Regions from separate parts of the Pseudogemmobacter sonorensis genome, predicted to be linked through region 1. Evidence: riboswitches for the same ligand, from Rfam matches in the RefSeq annotation. Region 1 holds a riboswitch; the other holds the start of a gene.

Region 1 (6,968 bases):
CACCGCGACGGTCAGCGAAAGCTTCACCGAAAGCAGGAAGTCGGCAAGCTTCAGCACCGCCTCTTTCTGCGCGCCGCTCGACAGCACCACCGCGACCACCGCGCGCGAGAACCCGCCGCAAAGCGCCAGATCCTGCAGTTGCACCAGGCCGGTGGTCTCGGGCAGCACGCCCTCGGCGATGGCGGTCAGCACCTGGTCGGACCAGACCGGGGTCATGCTCACCACGCCCCGGGCCAGAAGCTGGATCGACTGGGTGTTGCCCGCCGAACGGGAGCCGCCTTCGTAAAGCGAGGGCGCCAGATCGCGCCGGATCTCCCAGGCCGGGGTCAGGGCCTCGGCGCCGAAAGCCTCGGTGTAATTGTCGGCGGTGAAACGGTCGGAATCGCGGCCATTGGCCTCATGGATGGCGCGGCGGACGAAATTCCCGCCCGAACCGCCCTTGTCGGGGCGGTTGTAGATGAACTGGCCAGGATTGGCCTTGGTCAAGGCGGTCAGCTTTTCCCTGCTTTTCGGCGCATCCTCGGGCGAAAGCCGGATGGCGTCATAGGCCAGAAGCACCTGACTGCCGCGCCAGGGCAGCGAATAGGGCGTCTCGACCGCATCGGGATTGACGCGCGACCAGTTTTCCAGCCCGGCCTCGGCCATGTTGACCCAAAGCCCGGCCTCGATGGTGCCCTCAAGCTCATGGGGGCGGAAGGCCTCGAACATCTCGGCCCGCGGATCGGCGCCCGAGGCCAGCGCGGCCAGGGCGCGGTCGCCGATCCGCAGCCCGGCATTGTCCCCGGCATCGACCACCCGCAGCGTGACGCCCGGCCCGGTCGCAGCGAAGCGGGGCACGACCACATTGGCCCAGAAATCCGTGACGTTCGAATCCGAACTGGAATGGACGTAGAGCACGCCGTCCCGCGCCAGCGCGACACGGGGCAGTGCAAGGCCGACGGCGCCAAGCGCGGCCGGGCGAAGAAGAAAGGAGCGACGATCCATGAGTCGTGACCTTTCGGGTTGACCGGCGATGGCCGCTTTTCGCGCGCGGCTGCGACAGCGGCGAGACAAAACCGCAAAGGTTTGCTGACAACGTGTGCAAGCCCCCCGGCCAAGCCCCCAAGCCCCCCCCCGGGCCAAGGGTTTTGAAGCCCCTTGCCGCGCCATGCTTTTCGCTTTAGCCTCGTCCCCGATTACTCGTTGGGGTGTCCCGGGCGACCGGGGCTGAGAGGCGTCAGCCAACCCATCGAACCTGATCCGGTTCATACCGGCGGAGGGAACGGGTAGCTTGCAAGGGCCGGTCGCGCGCGCGTGTCTTCGAACGCGCCCGTTCCGTGCAATGCGCCCCCGATCCGTCGATCGTTCATGGGGGCGGCGTGACTTCAATCGCATTGACCATCGCGGGATCCGACAGCGGCGGCGGCGCCGGGATCCAGGCCGATCTGAAGACCTTCGCCGCGCTTGGCTGCTATGGCGCCAGCGTCCTGACCGCCGTGACCGCGCAGAACACCCGCGCCGTGACGGCGGTCGAGGTGCTGGCGCCCGGGATCATCACCGCACAGATCGAAGCGGTTTTCGACGATCTCGCCGTGGGCGCGGTCAAGATCGGCATGCTGGGCGACCCCGGGGTGATCCGGGCGGTGGCTGAAAGCCTGCGCCCGATCCTGCGCGACCGGGCGCTGCCGGTGGTGCTCGATCCGGTGATGGTGGCGAAATCGGGCGACCGGCTGCTCGATGCCGAGGCGATCGCCGCGCTGAAATCCGAACTCCTGCCGCTCGCGACCGTGCTGACCCCCAATCTGCCGGAGGCGGCGGAACTGCTGGGCCAGACCGCCGCCCGGGATCTGCCGCAGCAAGAGGCGCAGGGGCGGGCGCTCGGCGCGCTCGGCCCGGCCTGGGTGCTGATGAAGGGCGGGCATGCGGCCGGGCCGGTCTGCACCGACCTTCTCGTCGGGCCCGAGCGGCATGTCCTGACCGCCCCCCGCATCGCGACCGAAAACACCCATGGCACCGGCTGCACCCTTTCGGCCGCCATCGCCGCCGGGCTGGCCCGGGGCGGCACTGTGCCGCAGGCGGTCGCGCGGGCGCATCGCTATCTGCAAGGCGCCATCGCCGCCGCCGACCGGCTGAAGGTCGGATCCGGCCACGGGCCCGTGCATCACTTCCACGCCCTGCCCGGGGTGGCGCCATGACCATCCGCATTCTTGGCGCGGGCGTGATGGGCCTGGCCCTTGCCACCGAACTGACCGCGCGCGGCCAACAGGTCGAACTGGTCGACCCCCGGCCAGTGCCCGGGCCGCATGGCTGTTCGTGGTGGGCGGGCGGCATGCTCGCGCCCCATTGCGAGGCCGAATCCGCCGAGGAGCCGGTCGAGCGGCTTGGCCTGCAGGCCATCGACTGGTGGGACCGTCATGCCGGAGGGGTGACGCGCCGGGGCACCCTTGTCCTCGCCCTGTCACGCGACCGGGCGGAACTGGCCCGGTTCGCGCGCCGCAGCCGGGGGCACCGCGCGCTCGACGCCGAGGGGATCGCGGCGCTGGAACCGGATCTGGCCGGGCGGTTCGCCTCATGCCTCTTCTACGCCGAAGAGGCGCATCTGACGCCGCGCAGGGCCCTGGCCGAATTGCGGCGGCGGCTTGAGGCGCAGGGCGTCCCCTTCCACGACGCCCCACCCCAAACCATGCCCGAAACTGTCATCGACGCGCGCGGCTTCTCCGCCCGCGACACCCTGCCCGACCTGCGCGGCGTGCGGGGCGAGATGCTGGTCCTGCGCAGCGATGAGGTCACTTTGACGCGACCGGTGCGGCTTCTGCATCCGCGTATCCCGCTTTATGTCGTGCCGCGCGGCGATGGCATCTTCATGCTGGGCGCGACGATGATCGAAAGCGACCGGCGCGGCGCGATCACCGCGCGGTCGGTGCTGGAACTGCTGTCGGCGGCCTATGCGCTGCACCCCGCCTTCGGCGAGGCCGAGGTGCTGGAAACCGGCGCAGACCTGCGCCCGGCCTTTGCCGACAACCTGCCAAGGCTGCGCCGAAGCGGCGGGCGGCTTCATGCCAACGGGCTTTACCGCCACGGCTTTCTGCTGTCGCCCGCCGTCGCACGCATGGCCGCCGACCATCTGGAATGCGGCACCATCCCCGAATTCATGGACGAGGTCACCTGATGGACATCACGCTGAACGGCGAAGCCTGCCGGACCCATGCCGCCACCCTGGCCGATCTTCTGGCCGAGCAGGGCTTCGGCGCCAAGGTCGCCACCGCCCGCAACGGCGCCTTCGTTCCCGCCGCGCGGCGCGCCGCGACCCCTGTCGCCCAGGGCGACCGGATCGAGGTCGTCGCGCCGATGCAGGGGGGCTGAGCCATGCCGCAACCACAAGAATCTCACGGGCCGGTCTTCTACGGCGTCGCGCTGGACAGCGCGCTGATGCTGGGCACGGCGCAATATCCCTCGCCCGATGTGCTGGCGGCGGCCTTCCGCGCCGCGACCCCCGCAGTCGCCACCGTCTCGCTTCGGCGCGAACAGGGCGGCGGGCAGGATTTCTGGCGGCTGGTGCAGGGGCTCGGCACCCGCATCCTGCCCAATACCGCCGGCTGCCACAGCGTCAAGGAGGCCGTCACCACCGCCCATATGGCGCGAGAGCTGTTCGACACCCGATGGATCAAGCTTGAGGTGATCGGCCATGCCGACACGCTGCAACCCGATGTGCTGGCGCTGGTCGAGGCGGCGCGGATCCTGTGCGAGGACGGGTTCGAGGTCTTTCCCTATTGCACCGAGGACCTGACCATCTGCGCGAGGCTTATCGAGGCCGGATGCCGCGTCCTTATGCCATGGGGTGCGCCGATCGGATCGGGGCTGGGGCTGAACAACGCCTATGGCCTGCGCACCTTGCGGGCGCATTTCCCCGATCTGCCGCTGGTGGTCGATGCCGGGATCGGCCTGCCCTCGCATGCCGCCCAGGCGATGGAGATGGGCTATGACGCCGTCTTGCTGAACACCGCCGTCGCGAAGGCTGGCGATCCCGCAGGGATGGCGCGCGCCATGGCGCTGGCGGTCCGGGCGGGCCGCGCCGCCTTCCTGGCCGATCCAATGGGGCCGCGCGACATGGCCGCCCCCTCGACCCCCGTGATCGGAAAGGCTTTCCTCGCATGAACCTGCCGCGCTTCTACCCGATCTTCGACCATTCCGACTGGCTGGCGCGGATGCTGCCCCTGGGCGTGAAACTGGTGCAACTGCGCGTGAAGGACCGCCCCGGGGCCGAGACCCGCGACCAGATCCGCCGCGCCCGCGCGCTTTGCACCGCCCATGGCGCCACGCTTGTCGTGAACGACCACTGGCGGATCGCGCTGGAAGAGGGCTGCGACTGGATCCACCTGGGGCAAGAGGATCTGGACACCGCCGATCTGGCGGCGATCCGGGCCGGGGGGCTGCGGCTCGGCCTTTCGACCCATGACGAAGGCGAGTTGGCGCGGGCCATGGCGCTCGGGCCAGATTACATCGCGCTCGGGCCGATCTGGCCGACGATCCTCAAGAAGATGAAATGGCACCGCCAGGGGGCCGGGAAGCTGACCGAATGGAAGGCGCGGATCGGCGCCACGCCGCTTGTCGCCATCGGCGGGCTGAGCACCGCCCGCGCGCCCGAGGCCTTCGCGGCAGGCGCGGATGTGGTTTCGATGGTGACCGACATCACCCTGAACACCGACCCCGAGGCGCGAGTGCGCGAATGGCTGCGGGTGACGGCATGAGCCGCTATGCCCGCCAGATCGTCCTTCCGCAGATCGGGCCCGGGGGCCAGGCGCGGATCCGCGCCGCCCATGCGCTGGTGGTGGGCGCGGGGGGGCTGGGCGTGCCGGTGGTGCAATATCTGGCCGGGGCGGGCCTTGGCCGCATCACCCTGGTCGATCCCGACCGGGTCGAGGAGACCAACCTGCACCGCCAGCCGATCTATGGCGCCGCGATCGGCCAGCCCAAGGCGCTGGCCGCCGCGGCCTTCGCAACCACGCTGAACCCCGAAGTGCGGGTCGATCCGGTGGTGGGTTGGCTGACGCCGGAAAACGCGCCCGGGCTGATCGCGGCGGCGGATCTGGTTCTGGACTGCGCCGACAGTTTCGCCGCCAGCTATACCCTGTCGGACCTGTGCCTTGCGGCGCGAAAGCCGCTGATCTCGGCCTCGGTCCTGGGGCTTTCGGGCCATGTCGGCGGGTTCTGCGGCGGCGCGCCCTCGCTGCGCGCGGTGTTTCCCGACCTGCCCGGGGATCTGGCGACCTGCGCCAGCGCGGGCGTCCTGGGCCCGGTGGTGGGGATGTTCGGCACGCTTCAGGCGCAGATGGCGCTGGCGGTGGTGACGGGGCAGCAGCCCTCGCCCCTGGGGCTTTTGCTTCGTCACGACATGGCCGGGTTCCGCAGCGCGGGCTTTCGCTTCGACGATGCGCCAGAGCCCGAGGCGCCACCGCATCGCTTCATCGCCAGATCCGCGCTGCGGGCCGGGGATTTCCTGGTCGATCTGCGCGATACGGCCGAGGCCCCCCGCCCCGCCGCCCCCCATGCCCAAAGGCTGCGGGTCGAGGATTTCGGCCCCGCGGGCCCCCGTCCCGCGCCGGGCCAGCGCGCCGTCCTCGCCTGCCGGTCGGGCCTGCGCGCCTGGCGCGCGGCGGACCGGCTGCGCCCGCACTGGCCGGGCGAAATCGTGCTTCTGGCCGATACCGACACCCCTCAAGGAGAGACCCGATGAAACCCACCCTCGCCGCGCTGGCAACCCTGCTGGCCCTGAGTTCGCCCCTGCGGGCCGAGCAGCCCGACAGGCTGACCCTGATCCTCGACTGGTATGTGAACCCCGATCACGCACCGATCATCCTCGCGCAGGAGCGCGGCTTCTTTGCCGATCAGGGCCTTGAGGTCGAGGTGATCGCCCCCGCCGATCCGACCGAGCCGCCGAAGCTGGTCGCGGCGGGCCGCGCCGATCTGGCGGTCAGCTACCAGCCGCAATTGCACCTCCAGGTGCATGAGGGGCTGCCGCTTCTGCGCGTCGGCACCCTGGTCGCCACGCCGCTGACCTGCCTGATGGTCGATGCCGACGGCCCGGTGCAAAGCATCGCCGATCTGCGCGGGCGCAAGGTGGGCTATTCCGTCTCGGGCATCCAGGAGGCGATGATGGCCGCCATGCTGCGCCCGGCCGGGCTGACCACGGCGGATGTCGAGATGATCAACGTCAACTGGTCGCTGACGCCCGCAGTGCTGACCGGCCAGGTCGATGCGGTGATCGGGGCGTTTCGCAATTTCGAACTGACCCAGATGCGGCTGGCGGGCGGTAACGGGCGCTGTTTCTACCCCGAAGAGGAAGGCATGCCGTCCTATGACGAACTGATCTTCGTCGCCCATGCCGAAACGCTGGACCCCGACCGCATCGCCCGCTTCTTGGCCGCCATCGAGCGCGGGACGGAATTCATGCTCAACCACCCCGACGAGGCGTTCGAGATCTTCGCCGCCACCTCGCCCGACCTGTCGGACGAATTGAACACCCGGGCCTGGGCCGAGACGCTGCCGCGCTTCGCGCTCAGCCCGGCGGCGCTGGACCATGGCCGCTATGCGCGGTTCGAGGCCTTCCTGCTCGAATCCGGGATGATCGAGAGCGTGCTGCCGGTCTCGTCGCTCGCGCTCGACCCCGGCGCGGAACGCTGAGCGTGACGCCGGGGCTTGAGGGACAGGTCCTGATGGGCGGCAAGGCGCTGTTCCCGCCCTTGCGGCTGGAACTGGCGCCAGGCGGCTGGACCTCGCTTCTCGGGCCCTCGGGCGTGGGGAAATCGACGCTCCTGCGCCTTTTGGCGGGCCTGCCGATCGGCGGCAGCTTCAGCGGCCGGATCCTGAACCCCGCGCCGGTGGCGCTGATGGCGCAGGATCCGTGCCTTCTGCCCTGGCTGACCGTGCGCCAGAACGCGGCGCTTGGCGCCCGGCTGCGGGGCGAAAGGACGGATCCCGGGCGGCTTGAC
Region 2 (6,968 bases), on a different contig from region 1:
AGGGCCGAGACCCCGCCCAATCCGGTCTGCACCAGCGCCAGCCCCGCCGCATGGCCCAGGTCGAATTCGAACCTCAGCGCCTGATAGATCGCCAGTTCCAGCGTCGTCGCCCCCGGCCCCCCGCCAAGGGTCAAAGCCACCGCGAAAGAGGTCAGGCAGATCGCGAATATCGTGGCCAGCGCCCCGGGCAGGACCCCGGCCAGCATCGGACGCTCCAGATGCCTGGCGATGTCGGCGGGCGTGAAGGACAGGCTCTCGGCCAGCCGGAACCGCTCGGCCGGGATCGACTGCCAGCCCTGCAGCACCATCCGCACCGCAAGCGGCAGGTTCAGGAAGACATGCGCCAGCAGCACGCCCCCCAGCCCGTAGATCGAGACCCGCCCGATCCCCAGACCCGCCAGCATGTCGTTGAACAGGCCTGAACGCCCGAAGACCGCCAGAAGCCCCATGACCGCCACGATCACCGGCAAAAGGAAGGGCGCCCCCATCAGCGTGATCAGAAGCCCGCGCCCGAAGAAGCGCCGCCGCGCCAGCGCGCGGGCCACCGGCACCGCCAGCACGACCGAGATCGCCGCCGAAAGCGAAGCCTGGAGAAGCGTGAAGCGCAGCGCCGCCAGATCCGGGGCGGAAAGCCAGATCCCCCCGGCCCGATAGGCCACCGCGCCGATCGGCGCGATGACCAGCAGCAGCGCGACCGCCGCTACCGCGCCAGCGCGGCTTGCCATTCGGCCAATGCCCCGGCGCGGATCGCGGCCGCCTCGTCGGCGGAAAGCAAGAGCGAGATTTCGGGCCGCGCGGTCTCGAACCCCTCTGACAGTTCGACCGGCGAGGCGGGATACATCCAGTTGGTCTCTGGCAGGACCGACTGGAAGGCGTGGTCCTGCGTGAAGGCCAGGAAGGCGCGGGCCAGATCGGTCTGGTCCGACCCGGCAAGGATGCCGCTCACCTCGACCTGAAGGTAATGCCCTTCATCGAAGGGGGCCCAGTCCTTGCTGTCGTCCGCTTCGGCGATGCGGTGATAGGCGGGCGAGGTGGTGTAGGACAGCACCATATCCGCCTCGCCCTCAAGGAAGAGGCCGTAGGATTCCGACCAGCCCGGCGTGACCGTCAGGATATTGTCGGACAGCGCCGCCCAGATCTCGGGCGCGCGGTCGCCGTAGGCCGCCTTCACCCACATCAGCAGGCCCAGCCCGGGCGTGGAAGAGCGCGGATCCTGAATCACGATCTTCAGATCCGACGCCGCCAGCGCCTCGAACGAGCGCGGCGGCTCGGGAAGAAGCCCACGGTCGTGGTTGAAGGCGAACCAGCCCCAGTCATAGGGCAGGAACAGAGGGTCGTCGAATGTGATTGGCAGCGCCGCCGCCGCAGGCTGGCCATGCGGCGCGAAAAGCCCGCTGGCCGCCGCCTGGGCGGTCAGGTTCGTGTCGAGGCCAAGCACCACGTCCACATCGCTCGACGCGCCTTCAAGCTGAAGCCGCGCCAGAAGCGCCGCGCCATCCCCGCCCGAGACGAAGCGCAGGTCGCAGCCGCAGAGATCCTCGAAAGCGACCTCGACGAAGGGGCCCGGGCCCCATTCCGAATTGAAACTGTCATAGGTCATGACGGTCAGCACAGGCAGTTCCGCCGCCGCCGGAAGGGCAAGGCAGGACAGAAGCGCCGCAAGGGAAAGCCGCATGGAAGCATCCTTTCGTTGCGACGGACGGCCGGGCTCGGGACGCGTTTTCCGATGCACCTTCCCTCCGCCGGTATCAGCCGGTTCAGGTTCGACGGGTCCGCTTTCGCATCTCAGCCCCATCCGAAGACAGGGCACCCCGAGGTGGTGCCGACCATAGGGCAGAGGGCCGCGCGGACGCAAGGGGGCGCAACCCCGTGGCCGATACGCCGCGGGCAGGGGCGCCCGCCGCGCCGGGCCCCGGGCCGAAGGCCCCCGCGCGCGCCCAGGGGGGCCCGGAACGCGAAGGGGCGCGGTTTCCCGCGCCCCTCTCCCCTTGCCCTCGTTCCCGCGTCAATGCCGCGCGGGATGCTCGTCCCCCGGCTCGCCCGGCAGGGTCCCATGCGCGGGCTGGCCGCGCGTCTTCCACAGCGAGACCATCACCCCGACGGTGAGGATCACGAAGGTCAGCCCAAGCGAGACGCTGGCCGGGAACTTCTCCCACCCCATCAGATCGACGATGAACACCTTCGAGCCGATGAAGATCAGCAGCACCGCCAGCGCATATTTCAGATAGGTGAAACGGTGCAGGATCGCCGCCAGCGCGAAATAAAGCGCGCGCAGGCCCAGGATCGCGAAGATGTTCGAGGTGAAGACGATATAGGGATCCGAGGTCAACGCGAAGACCGCGGGCACCGAATCCACCGCGAAGATCACGTCGGCGATCTCGACCATGATCAGCGCCAGCAAAAGAGGCGTGGCGAACAGCTTCAGCTTTCCGGTCCTGGGATCGGGCTCGCGCACGACGAAGTTATGGCCGCGCAGATCGTCGGTCACCCGCAGGCGCTTGCGCAGGAACTTCAGCAGCGGGTTGTTGGCGATGTCTGGCTCGTCGTCGCTCTTGCTGAACAGCATCTTGATCCCGGTGAAGATCAGGAAGGCCGCAAAGATATAAAGCACCCAATGATAGCTGTTCACCAGCGCCGCGCCGAAGCCGATCATCAGGCCGCGCAGCAAGATCACGCCCAGAATCCCCCAGAACAGGGCCCGGTGCTGGTATTTGCGCGGGATGGCGAAAAAGCCGAAGATCATCGCGATGACGAAGACATTGTCCATCGCCAGAGATTTCTCGACCACGAAGGCGGTCAGATAGAGCTTGGCCTCGTCGGCGCCGATCTGCCACCAGATGAAGCCTGCGTAAAGCACCCCCAGCGTGATGTAGAAGGCCGACAGCTTCAGGCTTTTCGCCACGCCGATCTCATGATCGCCCTTGTTCAGGACGCCAAGGTCCAGAACCAGAAGGAACAGCACGACGGAAAGGAAGGTCAGCCACAGCCACAGCGGCTTTCCCAGGAATGCGATGAAAAGAAGGTCCATGACCCCGCTTGCCCTTGTATGAGGCGCCGAAGGGTCTGTCCGTCAGGGGGTCCCGTGGGGGGCTCGACTATCCGGGCATACCATCGGGCGCGTTTTCCCGATGCGGTCCGACATCACGTCAGCCATCGCCCGAAAGGGCATAAGCCTGCCGCCAGAGGGGCCCGGCCCGCGCGCCCTAGATAGACCCATCCCCCGCTTTTGCCTAGGGGGTGGAGGGGATTCTTGCGGATTTCGGTTGAAGCCCCGGGGCAGTGGCGGCTAATGCTCGCCCGCGCAAGGCGCGCCGGTGCGCGCGGCCCGGCACCGATCCGGGCGCCGCCCGCCAGGGCCCGCGCCCCACGAACACCGCGCCCCAACACCGCGCCCCCGCGCGCGAGGAGATCCGAGATGAGCCTGAACAGCTTCGGCCATATCTTCCGCGTCACGACCTGGGGCGAAAGCCACGGGCCCGCGCTTGGCTGCACGGTGGACGGGGTGCCGCCGGGCGTGCCGCTTTCGGAAGGCGATCTGCAGCCCTGGCTCGACCGCCGCAAGCCCGGCACCTCGCGCTTCACCACCCAGCGGCGCGAGGCCGACGAGGTGCGCATCCTCTCAGGCCTTTTCGAGGGCAGGACCACCGGCACCCCCCTGCAACTGATGATCGAGAACACCGACCAGAGGTCGAAGGACTATGGCGAGATCGCCCGCCAGTTCCGCCCCGGCCATGCCGATATCGCCTATCACCTTAAATACGGCATTCGCGACCATCGCGGCGGGGGGCGCTCCTCCGCGCGCGAGACGGCGGCGCGGGTGGCGGCTGGGGGGGTTGCGCGCGCCGCGCTGGCGCGGCTGGCGCCGGATCTGCGCATCTCGGGCTATATGGTGCAGATGGGCCCGCGCGCGATCGACCGCGCCCGCTTCGATGCCGCCGAGATCGAGCGCAATCCCTTCTGGTGCCCCGATCCGGTCGCGGCGGCGGATTGGGCCGATTACCTCGACGACCTGCGCAAAGCCCATGATTCGGTCGGCGCCGTGGTCGAGGTGGTGGCAAGCGGCGTCCCCCCCGGCCTTGGCGCGCCGCTTTACGGCAAGCTCGACGGCGACCTCGCGGCGGCGATGATGTCGATCAACGCCGTGAAGGCGGTCGAGATCGGCGAGGGCATGGCCGCCGCCGCCCTGACCGGCAGCGAGAATGCCGACCAGATGCGGATGGGCGCGGCGGGCGTCGAATTCCTCTCCAATCACGCCGGAGGGATCCTGGGCGGCATTTCGACCGGCCAGCCGGTGGTCTGCCGTTTCGCGGTCAAGCCCACCTCCTCGATCCTGACGCCGCGCGCCTCGGTCGATCTGGACGGGCGCGAGGTCGAGGTGGTGACCAAGGGCCGCCACGACCCCTGCGTCGGCATCCGCGCCGTGCCGGTGGGCGAGGCGATGATGGCCTGCGTCCTGCTCGACCACCTGCTGCTCGACCGCGCTCAGACCGGGGGCGCGCGCGGCCGCATCGGCTGAGCCTCAAGGATCTCGCGCAGCCGCGCGAAGCTCGCGGGCGGGCCGCCGGGGGGAGCATCCTCGGCCAGGAAGGCGTCGAGCCCGGGCCAGAGCCGGATCGCCCGGTCGACCCCGGGATCGCTGCCCGAGACGTAAAGCCCGGCCTGGATCATCATCTCGGCCCGGTCCCAGGCGCCGAGCGTGCGCCGGGCATCCTCGATCAGCCGATTCTCGGTCTCGGAGGCGACGCCCGGCAGGCTGCGCGAGACCGAGCGCAGCAGATCCACCGCCGGATAGCGCCCGCGTTCGGCGATGCGGCGGTCCAGCACGACATGGCCGTCGATGGTGCCGCGCAGGATGTCGGCCACCGGCTCTTCCATGTCCGATCCCGCGACCAGGACCGAGAAGACCCCGGTGATGTCGCCGCTGGCGTCGGTCCCAGGCCCCGCCCGTTCGGCCAGGGCCATGATGGCATGGGCGGTCGAGGGCGGATAGCCGCGCAGGCTCGCCGCCTCGCCCGAGGCGACGGCAACCTCGCGATGCGCCTCGGCGAAGCGGGTGACGGAATCGACCAGCAGCAGCACATGCTCGCCCCGGTCGCGGAAATGCTCGGCCACCGCCATCGCCGTCAGCACGCAGCGCCGCCGCATCAGGGGCGACTGGTCCGAGGTCGCCGCCACCACGACCGAACGCGCCATGCCCTGCGGGCCCAGCACGCGCTCGGTGAATTCGCGCAATTCGCGCCCGCGCTCGCCCACCAGCGCGATCACCGCCACATCCGCCGCGACGCCCCGGGCGAATTTCGCAAGCAGGCTGGATTTTCCGACGCCCGATCCGGCGAAAAGCCCGATCCGCTGGCCACGGGCAAGCGGCAGAAGCGTGTCGAAGGCCGCGATTCCGGTCGAAAGCCGCCCCCCCAAGCCGCGGCGCGCGGCGGCGGGCGGCGGCGGGCCCAGCATCGGGCGCCGCGCGACGCCCGACAGCAGGGGCCGCCCGTCCAGGGGCCGCCCCAGCGGATCGACGATCCGCCCCAGCCAGCCCCGATCCGGCGCGATGGCGACCGGCCCCAGCAATTCCACCGCCGCGCCGATCGCCAGCCCCTCGGGGTCGGCCTCGGGCAGGACCAGGGCGCCCCGTAACGACAGTCGGATCACCTCGCCCCCCAGCGGGCCCGAGGCGGTCTCCACCTCCACCCGGTCGCCCAGTGCCGCCCGCGACAGGCCCGAGACCCGCAGCAGCCCCCGCGACAGTTCGCGCAGCCGTCCGACATCGCGCATCGGCTGGATCGCCGCGATTTCCGCCTGAAGTGATTCAAATACGCCGGGCATCCCGTTCCCCCTTGGTTCGCCGATTACCCTTTCTAAAGGAATCACCCTTAAGCCTTGGTGAAGTTGGTCGAGGGAGAAGCCCCGATGTTTGAAAAGCTGGAATTGTCCAGAATGGCCCAGGCTTTGGCTGCCCATGCCGGTTCGCGGATGGGGGTAATCGCCCGCAATGTCTCGAATGCCGATACGCCCGGCTACAAGGCGCGCGATCTGACGGATTTCGCCACGGTCTGGCAAGCCGGGAGCGGCGAGATGCGCGCCACCCGGCCCGGCCATACCGGCCCCGTGATCGCTCGCACCGCCGAGATGATCGACGGCAGGGGATCCGAATCCCCGAACGGCAATACCGTCTCGCTCGAGATGGAAATGGTCAAATCCGCCTCCGCCCGGCAGGATCACGAAATGGCGCTGGCGATCTATCGCGCCAGTTCAGGCGTGATCCGCTCGGCCCTCGGTCGCAACTGAGGGGGGCGGGGATGAACACGCTCGACAGCGCGCTCGGCCTTGCCGCCGCCGGGATGGAGGCCCAGGCCAGCCGCCTGCGCCACGTTTCCGAAAACATCGCCAATGCCGATACGCCCGGCTATCGCCGCAAGGTGATCTCCTTCGAGGCCTCGACCGAGACCGGGCGGATCGAACCGGGGCGGGTGCGGCTTGACCGGACCGACCTGCCCCGCATCCACGACCCCGGCCATCCGCTTGCCGATGCTGCGGGGTATTACGACGGATCGAATGTCGATCTGATCATCGAGATCGCCGACGCGCGCGAGGCGCAGCGCAGCTACGAGGCCAATCTGAGACTGTTCGACCAGGCACGCCAGATGACGCAAAGCCTGTTCGACATCCTGCGCCGATAGGAGAAACCTATGGACCCGATCACCTCAATCGCCGCAAGGAATTACGCGCAGGCCAGAACAGCCGCAGCGCCCGGCCCCTCCGACGGGGGGGGCTTCAGCCTGGCGGGGGCGGCGGAGAATTTCGCCGAAACCCTCCTCCGCCATGAAACCACGGCCCGCGCCGCCATGACGGGCGGCGCGGATCCCCATGCGCTGGTCGAGGCTCTGGCCTCGTCCCAGCTCGCGGTGGAAACTGTGGTGACCGTCCGCGACCGCGTGGTCGAGGCCTATCAGGAAATCCTCAGGATGCCG

The links. A riboswitch is a leader RNA that binds a small molecule or an ion and turns the genes downstream of it on or off. The one in region 1 is predicted to bind thiamine pyrophosphate.
Region 2: another riboswitch for thiamine pyrophosphate. It lies ahead of ABNX41_RS06735 (thiamine ABC transporter substrate-binding protein); the one in region 1 lies ahead of thiD (bifunctional hydroxymethylpyrimidine kinase/phosphomethylpyrimidine kinase).

The regions. Positions count from the first base shown of each region.
Region 1 covers NZ_JBEFZE010000002.1:109,198-116,165, reverse strand. The annotation lists gene ABNX41_RS02130 (extracellular solute-binding protein) at 1-984, opposite strand, end outside; TPP riboswitch at 1,174-1,278, shown strand; gene thiD (bifunctional hydroxymethylpyrimidine kinase/phosphomethylpyrimidine kinase) at 1,359-2,174, shown strand; gene ABNX41_RS02120 (FAD-dependent oxidoreductase) at 2,171-3,148, shown strand; gene thiS (sulfur carrier protein ThiS) at 3,148-3,342, shown strand; gene ABNX41_RS02110 (thiazole synthase) at 3,346-4,134, shown strand; gene ABNX41_RS02105 (thiamine phosphate synthase) at 4,131-4,727, shown strand; gene ABNX41_RS02100 (ThiF family adenylyltransferase) at 4,706-5,713, shown strand; gene ABNX41_RS02095 (ABC transporter substrate-binding protein) at 5,710-6,660, shown strand; gene ABNX41_RS02090 (ABC transporter ATP-binding protein) at 6,663-6,968, shown strand, end outside.
Region 2 covers NZ_JBEFZE010000006.1:67,986-74,953, reverse strand. The annotation lists gene ABNX41_RS06740 (ABC transporter permease family protein) at 1-725, opposite strand, end outside; gene ABNX41_RS06735 (thiamine ABC transporter substrate-binding protein) at 701-1,675, opposite strand; TPP riboswitch at 1,718-1,824, opposite strand; gene ABNX41_RS06730 (TerC family protein) at 2,006-3,028, opposite strand; gene aroC (chorismate synthase) at 3,416-4,516, shown strand; gene ABNX41_RS06720 (FliI/YscN family ATPase) at 4,483-5,823, opposite strand; gene ABNX41_RS06715 (FlgB family protein) at 5,908-6,285, shown strand; gene flgC (flagellar basal body rod protein FlgC) at 6,297-6,677, shown strand; gene fliE (flagellar hook-basal body complex protein FliE) at 6,687-6,968, shown strand, end outside.